Regions from separate parts of the Kitasatospora sp. NPDC004799 genome, predicted to be linked through region 1. Evidence: riboswitches for the same ligand, from Rfam matches in the RefSeq annotation. Region 1 holds a riboswitch; each other region holds the start of a gene.
What was found. Region 1 has a riboswitch for S-adenosylmethionine ahead of thrC (threonine synthase). Riboswitches for the same ligand answer to the same signal wherever they lie in the genome.

Region 1 (4,182 bases):
ACGCCCAGCTGGGTGGTGCGGCCGTCGAGGGTGACGGTGAGCGCGTCGTGGTCGACGGCGGCGCCGAGGAGGTCCGCGCAGCAGGCGGCGAAGGCGCGGGCCCAGCGTTCGGTGAGGAAGCCGGCCCGGTCGGCGCCCAGGATGCCGGTGAGGACGGCCCGGGCGACGTCGTCGGGCAGCAGCCGGTAGTACTCGGGCGGGGCCCAGGGGGTGTGCGAGAAGTGGCCGATCCGCAGGTCGGGGCGGGCCTCGCGGAGCAGGGCCGGGGTCAGGGACAGGTGGTAGTCCTGGACCAGGACGGCGGCGTCCGGGGCGGCTTCGGCGGCCAGGGCCTCGGCGAACGCCCGGTTGTAGGCCTGGTAGGCGGCCCACTCGGTGCGGAAGCCGGCGTCGAAGGCGGGCGCGGTGGGGGTCGCGTAGAGCAGGTGGTGGACGAACCAGAGGGTGGAGTTGGCGACGCCGTTGTAGGCCCGGGCGAAGGTCCGGGGGTCGATGTCCAGCATCCGTACGGCCTGGCCGCCGACCTCGTGGCCGGCCAGGTCGAGGCGGCCGTGGGGCGCCTCGGCGGCGGCTCTGCGGTCGGCGTCGTTGAGGGCGGCGCAGACCCAGACGGCGTTCGGGTCCTCGATGGCCGAGAGGCCGGAGACCAGGCCGCCGCCGCCCCGGCGCAGGGTCAGCGTGCCGTCCTCGGCGGTGCCGAAGGACACCGGTCCCCGGTTGGAGGCGACCAGGACGGGGGCGGTGCCGGTCGCGCTCGAACGGTTGGTCGTGAGATCGCCCATGGTTGGGATGTTGCCGGGGTGGTGGGGCGGCAAACGTTCAGTGGCGGGTCGCGTACTCGGGGACGGTGTGCATCGGGGGGCGCTCCAGGGCGGTCACGGGGTGGGTGTGCGCGGCGAACGCGCGGGTTTCCGGGTCGCGGGTGAACTGGGTGAGGTGGGGGTGGACGAGGTCGGCGGAGGCCTTGAGCCGGTGGGTGCGGTCGAGGCGTTCCAGGGCGGTCCGGTAGATGGTGGCGGCCATCCGGCCGAGCGCCTGGCCGTCCTGGTGGCGGTGGTGCCGGACGCCGACGTCCACCTGGGCCAGGGCGTCCAGGCCGGCCAGCTCCAGGGCGTCGACCAGCAGGCCGAGTTCGACGCCGTAGCCGGTGGGGAAGGGCAGCCGTTCGAGCAGTGAGCGGCGGGCCGCGTACTCGCCGCCGAGGGGCTGGACGAAACCGGCGAGTTCCGGCCAGTGGAGGTTCAGGAGTGGGCGGGCGACGAGTTCGGTGACCCGGCCGCCGCCGGCGGGCAGGACGGCGCCCTCCGACTCCAGCGGGCGGTCGTACATGGCCTTGACCAGCTGGATGGACTCGTCGGTCAGCAGCGGGCCGACGATGCCGGAGACGAAGGCCGGGTCGAACTCGCGCAGGTCGGCGTCGACGAAGCAGACGATGTCGCCGTGGGTCACCAGCAGGGAGCGCCAGAGCACCTCGCCCTTGCCCGGGACGGCGGGCAGGCGGGGGAGGATCAGGTCGCGGTGCTCCACCCGGGCGCCGGCCTCGGCGGCGACGGCGGCGGTGGCGTCGGTGGAGCCGGAGTCCACGACGACGAGTTCGTCGACGAGCGGGAGGCCCTCCATCAGCTCGCGGCGGATGGTGCGGACGATGTCGCCGACGGTGGCCTCCTCGTCCAGGGCGGGGAGGACCACGCTGACGGTGCGGCCGGTGCGCTCCTTGGCGTCGAGGAGGGTGCGGACCGGCCGGTCGGCCGCGCTCCAGGAGCGGCGGCGCAGCCAGGACGCCGCCTGCGGGAGGAGCTCGGGGGTCGGTTCGGCGGGCACGGAGGTCTCCTCGGCGGGGTCGGTGGGACGTGTCATCTCGCTTGGCGGACGGTCCCGTTCAGGATTGACGCCTTCGGATACAGTCTTCGTACAGCGGTCGGACCTTTGCACGCCGGGGTCGCCGCCCACGCACCACCACAATTTCACAAGCTCATCCAGAGGGACTGAGGGAACGGCCCGTTGACGTCCCGGCAACCTTCTCGCGCGGCTGTCGTCGACAGGCCCCGGCGGGACAGGTGCCAATTCCGGCCCGTGTCGCGACCGCGACACGGGGAAGATGAGGAGAGAGGCCTCGCCATCATGGCTATCGACACCGCCGCACCCTCCCCCAGCCTTCGGCCGGGGGGACCCCCACCCGTCGACCTCGGCCCCGCCGCCGCGCTGTCCTGTCGCGAGTGCGGCACCCGCTTCCCGCTCGGCCCCAGCTTCGCGTGCCTGGAGTGCTTCGGCCCGCTGGAGATCGCCTACGAGTTCGGCAGCGAGGGCGCCGAGGAGCTGCGCAAGCGGATCGAGGCCGGCCCGGCCTCCATCTGGCGGTACGCGCCGCTGCTGCCGGTTCCGGCCGACGTGGCGTCGAAGCCCAACCTGAACCCGGGGTGGACCCCGCTGGTGAAGGCGGACAACCTGGGCCGCGAGCTCGGTTTCACCGCCCAGCTGCACATCAAGGACGACTCCGGGAACCCGACCCACTCGTTCAAGGACCGGGTGGTCGCGTGCGCGATCGAGGCGGCCCGGGCGTTCGGGTACACCACGCTGTCCTGCTCCTCCACCGGCAACCTGGCCGGCGCGGTGGGGGCGGCGGCGGCCCGCGCAGGGTTCCGGTCCTGCGTGTTCATCCCGCACGACCTGGAGCAGGGCAAGGTCGTCATGGCCGGGGTGTACGGCGGCGAACTGGTCGGCATCGAGGGCAACTACGACGACGTGAACCGCTTCTGCTCGGAGCTGATCGGCGACCCGGCCGGCGAGGGCTGGGGCTTCGTCAACGTGAACCTGCGGCCGTACTACGGCGAGGGCTCCAAGACGCTGGCGTACGAGATCTGCGAGCAGCTCGGCTGGCGGCTGCCGGAGCAGATCGTGATCCCGATCGCCTCGGGCTCGCAGCTGACGAAGATCGACAAGGGTCTGCAGGAGCTGATCAGGCTCGGCCTGGTCGAGGACCGGCCGTACAAGGTCTTCGGCGCCCAGGCCGAGGGCTGCTCGCCGGTGTCGGCCGCGTTCAAGGCCGGCCGGGACGTGATCAAGCCGGTCAAGCCGAACACCATCGCCAAGTCGCTGGCGATCGGCAACCCCGCCGACGGCCCGTACGTGCTGGACATCGCCCGCCGGACCGGTGGCGCGGTCGAGGACGTCACGGACGCCGAGGTCGTGGCGGCGATCCGGCTGCTGGCGCGGACCGAGGGCGTCTTCGCCGAGACCGCGGGCGGGGTGACCGTCGGCGTGCTCAAGAAGCTGGTCGAGACCGGGCAGCTGGACCCGGCCAAGGAGACCGTCGCGATCAACACCGGCGACGGCCTGAAGACCCTGGACGCCGTCTCCGACGCCGGGATGACCACCGTCATCCGCCCGACGCTGGACTCGTTCCGCGCCGCCGGCCTCGCGTCCGCCTGAACCACCCGCCCCCGCAAGGAGAGTCATGAGCGCCAACGTCCGCATTCCCACCATCCTGCGCACCTACACCGGCGGCGCCGCAGAGGTGACCGCCGAGGGGGCCACCCTGGCCGAGGTCATCGCCGACCTGGAGAAGAACCACGCCGGCATCTCGGCCCGCATCCTGGACGACACCGGCAAGCTGCGCCGCTTCGTGAACGTCTACGTGAACGACGACGACGTGCGGTTCGCCGAGGGCCTGGCGACCGAGATCAAGGACGGCGCCAGCGTCTCGATCATCCCGGCGGTGGCCGGCGGCTGCTGAGCCGCCACGGGAACCAGCGGTCGCCCACGCGTACGGAATTCGGCTCTCCGTATGCGCGGGCGACCGCCTGCATTTCGGCGGGAATATTTCCGGGTCGAGTCGGAGTAGAGTGTGGCTCGGCTGGGAACAGGGTTTTCTTTTCGGCCCCGCCGCGTTCGACCCTCCGCGTTCGATCCGGGGGCGTCCGGCCGCCGGGAGCGGCCACGGAAACATGTCAGGCAGATGTCAGAATTCCCGCGGACATTTGGGTAATTCGTCCGCTATGTCCGGCGTGGAATGCCGAGATTATTCCGATTCGGCCCGTCCTGTCCCTTGATACGCCGGCGGAATTACCGGTGGCTGACCCTGTTGCAGAGGGCGTCGATCCGGATACATTCAGCGGCGGTCGACGCAATCACCCGCTCACCGGAAGCCGCTTGGCGTCCCGCGCGGAGGGTTGCGGCGTGCAC
Region 2 (4,182 bases), on a different contig from region 1:
CTCTTCCTGCACGCCGGCTGGCTGCACCTGCTGGGCAACCTGCTCTTCCTCCAGGTCTTCGGCCCCACCGTCGAACGCCGGCTGGGCCGGGCCCGGTACGCCGTCTTCTACCTGGCCGCCGGCAGCCTGACCACGTACGGCTTCGCACTCGCCGAGGCGCACTCGCCGAACTCCACCCGGGTGCTCATCGGGGCCTCCGGGGCGATCGCCGCCACCCTCGGCGCCTACCTGCGCCTCCACCCCAGGGCGCGGGTGACCACCCTCGTCCCGCTGCTGTTCTTCCTCCCGCTGCGCTTCCCCGCCTGGCTGGTGCTCGGCCTCTGGTTCGTCCTGCAGTGGTGGTCGGTGCACTCGGCCGGGCCCGGAGTGGCGTACCTGGTCCACGTGATCGGCTTCTCGGCCGGGTTCCTCTACGCCTGCACCGTCGTCCGCCACCCCCCGCGACGACCCGGCGGACGCCCGATACCCTGGCGGCACCTCACAAAGGAGCCCGAACTGTGATCACCGCCATCGTCCTGATCAAGACCAGTGTCGACCGCATCCCGGAGATCGCCGAGTCCATCGCCGCCATCGACGGCGTGAGCGAGGTCTACTCGGTGACCGGTGGCTACAACCTGGTGGCGATGGTGCGGGTGCGCCGGCACGACGACCTGGCCGAGGTCATCCCGGGCCGGCTGAACAAGGTCCCGGGCGTGGCCCACACCGAGACCCAGATCGCCTTCCGCACCTACTCCCAGCACGACCTGGAGGCCGCCTTCGCCCTCGGCCTGGACGAGTAGCGCTCAGCCCTCGGCGCGCCGGCCCCGGTCGACCTGCACGGTGGCGACGCAGCGCCCGCCCTCGTTGCGGTAGTTCCAGGCCGCGCCGTCCGTGACCAGCTCCCGGACGGCGGTGAGGAAGCGGTCCACGTGCTCGTCCGGCGTCCCGGCGCCGAAGCTCACCCGGATCGCGTTCAGGCTGCGCTCGCCCGGCAGCGAGGGCTCCGGCGCGCCGCACTCGGAAGGCGCGACCTCCTCGTCGCCGAGCAGCGTGCGCACCAGCGGGTGGGCGCAGAACAGGCCGTCGCGCACCCCGATGCCGTACTCGGCGGAGAGCGCGGCCGAGAAGTGCGAGCTGTTCCAGCCCCGGACGACGAAGGACAGCACGCCCACCCGGGCGGAGTCGTCGCCGAACAGGTTCAGCACCTTGACCTCCGGGATCCCGGCCAGCCCGGCCGTCAGGCGGGCGATCAGCTGCTGCTCCCGGGCCTCCAGCGCGTCGAAGCCCGCCTCGGTCAGCGCCCGGCAGGCCGAGGCGATCGCGTAGGCGCCGATCACGTTCGGCGAGCCGGCCTCGTGCCGGGCCGGGCCGGTGTGCCACTGCACGGCCACCGAGCCGTCGGTCTCCCGGGCCACCGTCCGGGTCGCCCCGCCGCCGGCCAGGTACGGCTCGGCCGCGTCCAGCCAGTCCGCCCGGCCGGCCAGCACCCCGGCGCCGAACGGCGCGTAGATCTTGTGGCCGGAGAAGGCGACCCAGTCGACGTCCAGCTCGCGCACCGAGACCCGGTGGTGCGGCGCCAGCTGGGCGGCGTCCAGCACCACCCGGGCGCCGTGCCGGTGCGCGGTCTCGGTCAGCTCGGCGACCGGCCACAGCTCGCCGGTCACATTGGAGGCGCCGGTGACGCAGAGCAGCTTGGGGCCCTCGGGCGCCCCGGCGAGCGCGGCGTCCAGCGCGGCCACCGCCTCGGCCCGCGAGCGCGGCGCCCGCAGGTAGCTGACGTCCAGTCCGGCGTGCGCCCAGGGCAGCAGCGAGGCGTGGTGCTCGGTCTCGAAGGCGAACACCCGGGTGCCGGCCGGAACGGCGGCGGCCAGCAGGTTGAGCGAGTCGGTGGTGGCCCGGGTGAAGACCACCTGGTCGCCCTCGCGCAGGTCGAGGAACTCGCCGACGGTGCGGCGGCTCTGCTCGAACAGGTCGGTGGACAGCTGGGAGAGGTACCCGGCCCCGCGGTGGACACTGCCGTAGTACGGCGCGTAGGCGGCGACGTCGTCCCACACCCGCTGGAGCGCCGGCGAGCTGGCCGCGTAGTCGAGCGCCGCGTAACCGACCTTCTCACCGCTGGCGAGCGGGACCTGGACGTCGGCGCCGAGGACGGCGAGCGGGGCGCGGAGTTCGGCACCGGGCTGCCGCGCGGAGCTCGCCGGGAGAAGGGTGGTGGCGGGAGACGGGTGGGCGGACATGAGGATGCACTCCTTCAAGGGGTAAGGGACCCCGGGAGTGCTAGTCGTCGGGCGTCCGCGCTTGTCGCACGGACGGTTCGCCGTGTCGACCCGGTCCTCACCCAGGGCACCCCGCCACGGACGGAGGGTTGCCGGACAGCAAGCTGGGGCTTGGCGCTGTCGCTCATGACCTGGCGAAGACTCTAGGCCGCGCCCAGCGGGCGGTCAAACGGCCATCCACCATCTGGACACAGCCGCCTCCGGGCGCTCCTGACGTGCGGGAGCCCGCGCCGGCGTACCGGCGCGGGCTCCCCAACTGCCGCCTCAGATCCGGCTGGTGGCCTCCGACCAGCGCCGCAGCAGGTCCTGCGCGGCGCCGGAGTCGATCGCCCGCGCGGCCCGCGCCATGCCGGCCGCCAGCTGCTCGGTGAGCGGCGCGTCGCCCAGGTCCAGCGCGACCAGCGCCGCCGCCGTGTTCAGCAGGACGGCGTCCCGCACCGGCCCGTGCTCCCCCGCCAGCAGCCGCCGGGCGACCTCGGCGTTGTACGAGGCGTCCGCCCCGCGCAGCGCCTCGATGCCGACCAGCTCGATGCCCACGTCCCGCGGGTCGAAGCGGGTCTCGGTGACCACCCCGTCGCGCACCAGCCACACCTGCGAGGTGGTGGTGATGGTCAGCTCGTCCAGCCCGTCGTCGCCGCGGAAGACCAGCGCCGTCGCGCCCCGCCGCGCCAGCACCCCGGCGATCAGCCCGGCGAGCCGGGTGTCGAAACAGCCGATCGCGTGCGCGGTGACCTTGGCCGGGTTGGTCAGCGGGCCGAGGATGTTGAAGGCGGTCGGCACCCCGAGGTCGCGCCGCGCGGTGGCGGCGTGCCGCATCGAGGGGTGGAACTTCGCCGCGAAGCAGAAGGTGAGCCCGACCTCCTCGGCCACCTCGGCGACCCGCCGGGCGGAGAGGTCCAGCGCCACGCCGAGCTTCTCCAGCACGTCCGAGGAACCACTGGCGGAGGAGGCCGACCGGTTGCCGTGCTTGACCACCTTGGCACCGGCGGCCGCCGCGACGATCGCCGACATAGTGGAGATGTTGACGGTCTTCGCGCGGTCCCCGCCGGTGCCGACGATGTCCACCGCCGGTCCCGGGATGTCCAGCGGCTCGGCGTGCGCGTACATCGCGTCGACCAGCCCGGCGATCTCCTCGACCGACTCGCCCTTGGCCCGCAGCGCGACCATGAACCCGGCCACCTGCACGGGGGACGCCTCGCCGCTCATGATCCGGTCCATCGCCCACGCGGTGGCCGAGCGGTCGAGGTCCTCCCCCTGCAACAGCGCCGCCAGGATGTCCGGCCAGGTGCGGACCACCTGCGCGGGGTCGCTACCGCCGTTCGCAGGGTTCACGTTCACCATGGCTGACTCCAGCTGTTTGTCGGTTCCCCGCTCCGGGGGGACGTCCGTACGGATGGAGCCAGCCTATCGAGCGAAGCGGTCGCTTCTACCCCCGTCTTTTCTAGTTGCCGGGGCGGATTTCAGCGGACGGCCGGGGTCCGCTTCGCCAGCCGCGCCCGCAGCAGCACGGCGGCCGCCTCGGCCAGCGCCACCGGGTCCACCGGGTGGGAGATCGCGGCGTCGGCCCGGCTCCAGGCGGCGAGCCAGGAGTCCTGCGGCCGGCCGATCAGCACCAGCACCGGCGGGCAGCCGTAGATCTCGTCCTTCAGCTGGCGCCCGAGCCCCAGCCCGCCGGCCGGCACGGCCTCGCCGTCCAGCACGCAGAGGTCCACTCCCCCCTTCTCCAGTGCCTTGAGCACCGCGGGGGTGGTCGCGCACTCCAGGTAGGAGAGTTCCGGAAGATCCTCGGCGGGCCGGCGGCCGAGCGCCGTCAGCACCTGCTCGCGGGTGTTGCGGTCGTCGCTGTAGACGAGGACGGTGAGCGTCTCATCGGTCGTGTACGCCATGGGCCCTGCTCCCTCAAGTGTGATCCGGACCACGTTCGCCT
Region 3 (4,182 bases), on a different contig from region 1:
CGATCCGGCGGGCGCCGGCCCGCCGGCCCGCGTGGGTGTCGGACCTCGGGGCGCTGCCGGTCGGGGTGGGGGTCTGCCTCTTCCTGCAACCGGTGGCGGCGAACGTGCTGGCGGCCGGACTCGGCTCGCTGATCGTCGTGGGGCTGACCGTGCTCGCCCGGCGGCTGCCGTACCTGCGGCCGCTGCTGCCCGTCACGGCCGGGTTCCTGGTGGCCCTGCTGGTCCTCTCGCTCGCCCGGGCGTCCCTGCTGGACGGCCCGCTGCGGACCATCGTCGCCACGCTGGCGATCCTGCTGCCGGGTGGACTGCTCGTCACCGGGCTGTCGGAGATCGCCGCGGGCGCGGCCAGCGCGGGTACCGCCCGGCTGGTCTCCGGTGCGGTGCAGCTGGCGCTGTTCCTCGCCGGGGTGGCCGCGGCGGCGACCGCGACCGGCATGCCGGCCACCGCGCTGGCGGACGTGCAGGTCGCCCGGCCGAGCTGGTGGGTGATCGCGCTGGGGCTGGCGCTCGCGGTGGCCGGCGTAGTGGTGAACGTGAACACCCCGCCCTCGGCCGTCCCGTGGATCGTCGTGGTAATCGCGGTGAGCGTCACGGTCCAGGTGGCCGTGGGGTCGACGCACGGCGCGGCGGTCGGCGGCCTGGCCGGGGCGGTCACCGCCGCGGCCGCCGCCACCCTGGTGCACTGGCTGCCGGGCGGTCCGCTCTGGCAGGTGCTCTACCTCCCGGCGTTCTGGATCGTGGTGCCGGGCTCCTTCGGCCTGCTGCACACCGCGCAGATCGAGGTCGGCAACGGCGCGCAGTCGGTGCTGACGGCGGTGTCGGCGGTCTTCGGGGTGTCGATCGGCACCCTGATCGGCGCGGTGATCAGCCGGATACCCCGTCCGCGCCGCGCCGTCCTGCTGCCCCGGACCTGAACCGGGGCCGACCGCCCGGGGCCGACCGCCGTCTCGGGGCAGTGGGCCCCGGGGCGGCGGTCGGGCGGGCGGCGGTCGGGGGACGGCGGCAGTCGGGCGGGCAGCAGCCGGGTGGGCGCCCGGTCAGGGGTGGCGCAGCGCCTCGGTGAGCCGGTACGCCGCCTCGACCACGGCCTGGGAGAGCTGGGCGCCGGGGTGGCGGGTGAGCCGCTCGATCGGGCCGGAGACCGAGACGGCGGCCACCACCCGGTTGGACTGGCCGCGGACGGGCGCGGAGACGGAGGCGACCCCGAGCTCGCGCTCGCCGACGGACTGCGCCCAGCCCCGGCGCCGTACGCCGCTCAGGGCGGTGGCGGTGAAGCGGGCGCCCTGCAGCCCGCGGTGGAGGCGCTCCGGCTCCTCCCAGGCGAGCAGGATCTGGGCGGCGGAGCCCACCTTCATGGGGAGGGTGATGCCCACCGGAACGGTGTCCCGCAGGCCCGAGAGGCGTTCGGCGGAGGCCACGCAGATCCGCACCTCGCCCTGCCGGCGGTAGAGCTGGGCGCTCTCGCCGGTGAGGTCCCGCAGCTGGGCGAGGACCGAGCCGGCCGCGGCCAGCAGCCGGTCCTCCCCGGCGGCCGCCGAGAGCTCGCCGAGCCGGGGGCCGAGCATGAACCGGCCCTGCACGTCCCGGCTGACCAGGCGGTGGTGTTCGAGTGCGACGGCCAGCCGGTGGGCGGTGGGCCGGGCCATGCCGGTGGCGGCGACGAGGCCGCTCAGGCTGACGGGGCCGGACTCCAGGATGCCGAGGATCCAGGTGACCTTGTCGAGCACGCCGACGCCGCTCGTGTTCTCCATGGGTGGGGTACTCCAGTCTCGGGGCCCGGGAGCAGCGGGTGGTCGTCGCTGCTCCCGGCGGCTCCTGGTGGGGAGCCGGGGGGGTGGTCAGCGAGGACGGGCCGGGGAAGTCGGCCGATTGCCTGCGCCGGGCACGAGACGGGTACGCGGAAGGGCCGGGGCGGGAAGCGCCCGGGCGAAGGACAGCACAGAGAGCACCGTGTCTCCTCATCTTTCCCGCGCCACAGTGGCGACAGGCCGGAGTTGGCACTGCCCCCGCACGGCACGGCGCGTACTTCGGACGCCGGGTCGAACGGGGAGTTGCCGGGGCTTCGTAGGGCCGGTCCCTCCACCCCTCTGGATGATTCGCCAGGAACGATACAAGACTTCCCGGGCCGGTCGGCAAGCCCCCCACCACCCAGGGCTCCGGATCAGGCCTCCCTGACCACCTTCCCGACGCACAGCGCCCAGATGACCAGGGCGTCGATCGCGATCAGGACGATCGCCCACAGCGGGTAGTAGGGCAGCCAGAGGAAGTTGGCGAGCATGCCCAGCACGGCGACGCCGACCCCGACCGCCCGGGCCCAGAAGGCACCGCTGAAGACCGCCACACCGGCCACGACCACGACGATCCCGAGGATGAGGTGGATCCACCCCCACCCCTCGGTGTTCATCGAGTACACGTAGCTGCGGGTGACGATCAGCAGACCGTCCTTGCGGACGGCGGCGGCCCCCTGGAACACCGCCATCATGCCGGCGGAGATCAGCATGACCCCGGCGAAGATGGTCCACCCACTCGCATGGGGGTACCGCTGGGGGCCCCGGACGGTGGGGCCGGCCCCGGTAGCACTACTGGCCATGACACGGGCTCCTTCGGTGGCGGCCGCCTCGCGGACACGGGGAGACGGGGAGACGGGGAGAGGTGCTCCGGGCGGCGCGGGGGCGGTCGTGCGCCCGCGGCGGCGGAGCCCCGTCTCTCACGGTAAGACCGGACTCCGCATCCCGCCGCCGTGGGCCGCGGGCCCGGATCCGCTTGACCTTGTCACGGTGTCAACCCTTTCACTCTGGCCGAGGAGGTGGTCCCGATGACCAGGACGGAAGAAGGCACGGCCACGCACACGGCCACGCACACGGCCACGGCTGCGGTCGGGGAAACGGAGGCGGAGACGGAGACGGAGACGGCGCGGGCGCTGCGCGGGCTGGCGCACGGGGACTCCTCGGTGCGCCTGCAGGCGGCGCTGGCCGTCGGCACCGGCCCGCGCCCGGGGTTCGTCGGCGGGCTCGTCGAGCGGTGCGCCGTCGAGCCCGAGTTCTACGTGCGCGAGATGCTCACCTGGGCGCTCACCCGGCACGACCCGGCGCAGACGGTGCCGCTGCTGATCGACCAGCTCCGCTCGGAGCGGGCCCAGGCCCGGAGCCAGGCCCTGCACACGCTGTCCAAGATCGGCGACCGGCGGGCCTGGCCGGCGATCACCCCGGCGCTGCTGGCCGACGCCGACGAGGAGGTGGCCCGCGCCGCCTGGCGGACCGCCGTCGTGCTGGTGCCCGAGGGTGGCGAGCGCGAGTTGGCCGTAGTCTTGGCCGCTCAGCTCGGACGCGGCGGACGCGAGACCCAACTGAGCCTCAGCCGGGCGCTGATCGCGCTCGGGGAGGCGGTGCTGCCGACGCTGTCCGCCGCGACGACGGACCGCGACCCCCGGGTGCGCGCGCACGCGCTCGCCACGGAACGGCTGTGGCAGGACCCGGACGCCGGATTCGAGTTCGCGATCGAGGAGGCGAAGCGCACGGTGGCCCTCGGCGGGGGCGGCCAGGAGGGACGGTAGGCAGTGTTGATCGGCGACGTCGCGCGGCGGTCCGGGGTCAGCGCCCGCATGCTCCGGCACTACGAATCGCTCGGACTGGTGCGGCCGACGGGGCGTACCGGCTCCGGCTACCGGCGGTACTCGGAGGAGGACATCCGGCGGATCCTCCACATCGAGAGCCTGCGCTCGCTCGGCCTCTCGCTGCGCGACGTCGGGCGGGCGCTCGACGACCCCGGTTTCGCGCCCGCCGAACTCGTCGAGGACCTGATCCGCCGGACCCGCGAGCGGATCGCGGCGGAGACCGAGCTGCTCACCCGGCTGCGGCGGCTCGACGCCGCGGAACCCGCCGGCTGGGAGGAGGCCCTGCAGGTCGTCTCGCTGCTCCAGGCCCTGGAGTCGAAGAGCCCGGGGACGCGGCAGCGCGCGGCCCTGTCCGCCGGCGAGGACGTCCCGGTCCCGGTGGAGGCGCTGGTCGAGGCCGTGCTGGGCGAGTCGGACCCGATCGTCGCCGGGGCCCTCCGCTGGGCGCTGGCGCAGGCCGGCGGGGACGGGGCGGTGCTGCTCGCCGAGGGCCTGCGCGCCCCCGAGGCCGAGGTGCGGGAACGGGCCGTCCGGTCGATCGCCGAGCTGCCGGACGGCACCGCGACCGC

Region 2: it holds a riboswitch for S-adenosylmethionine, as region 1 does, so the genes downstream of both, ABZW03_RS14345 (aminotransferase class V-fold PLP-dependent enzyme) here and thrC (threonine synthase) in region 1, are expected to answer to the same signal.
Region 3: it holds a riboswitch for S-adenosylmethionine, as region 1 does, so the genes downstream of both, ABZW03_RS04905 (IclR family transcriptional regulator) here and thrC (threonine synthase) in region 1, are expected to answer to the same signal.

What each region holds. Positions count from the first base shown of each region.
Region 1 is NZ_JBEXJK010000071.1:7,992-12,173, forward strand. It holds gene ABZW03_RS12335 (trehalose-6-phosphate synthase) at 1-782, opposite strand, end outside; gene ABZW03_RS12340 (glucosyl-3-phosphoglycerate synthase) at 820-1,857, opposite strand; SAM riboswitch class I at 1,970-2,105, shown strand; gene thrC (threonine synthase) at 2,122-3,429, shown strand; gene ABZW03_RS12350 (ubiquitin-like small modifier protein 1) at 3,455-3,733, shown strand.
Region 2 is NZ_JBEXJK010000089.1:13,815-17,996, reverse strand. It holds gene ABZW03_RS14355 (rhomboid family intramembrane serine protease) at 1-501, shown strand, start outside; gene ABZW03_RS14350 (Lrp/AsnC ligand binding domain-containing protein) at 498-779, shown strand; gene ABZW03_RS14345 (aminotransferase class V-fold PLP-dependent enzyme) at 783-2,216, opposite strand; SAM riboswitch class IV at 2,269-2,387, opposite strand; gene trpD (anthranilate phosphoribosyltransferase) at 2,520-3,596, opposite strand; gene ABZW03_RS14335 (hypothetical protein) at 3,716-4,141, opposite strand.
Region 3 is NZ_JBEXJK010000020.1:12,486-16,667, reverse strand. It holds gene ABZW03_RS04910 (threonine/serine exporter family protein) at 1-914, shown strand, start outside; gene ABZW03_RS04905 (IclR family transcriptional regulator) at 1,038-1,751, opposite strand; SAM riboswitch class I at 1,956-2,098, opposite strand; gene ABZW03_RS04900 (hypothetical protein) at 2,162-2,590, opposite strand; gene ABZW03_RS04895 (HEAT repeat domain-containing protein) at 2,816-3,553, shown strand; gene ABZW03_RS04890 (MerR family transcriptional regulator) at 3,557-4,182, shown strand, end outside.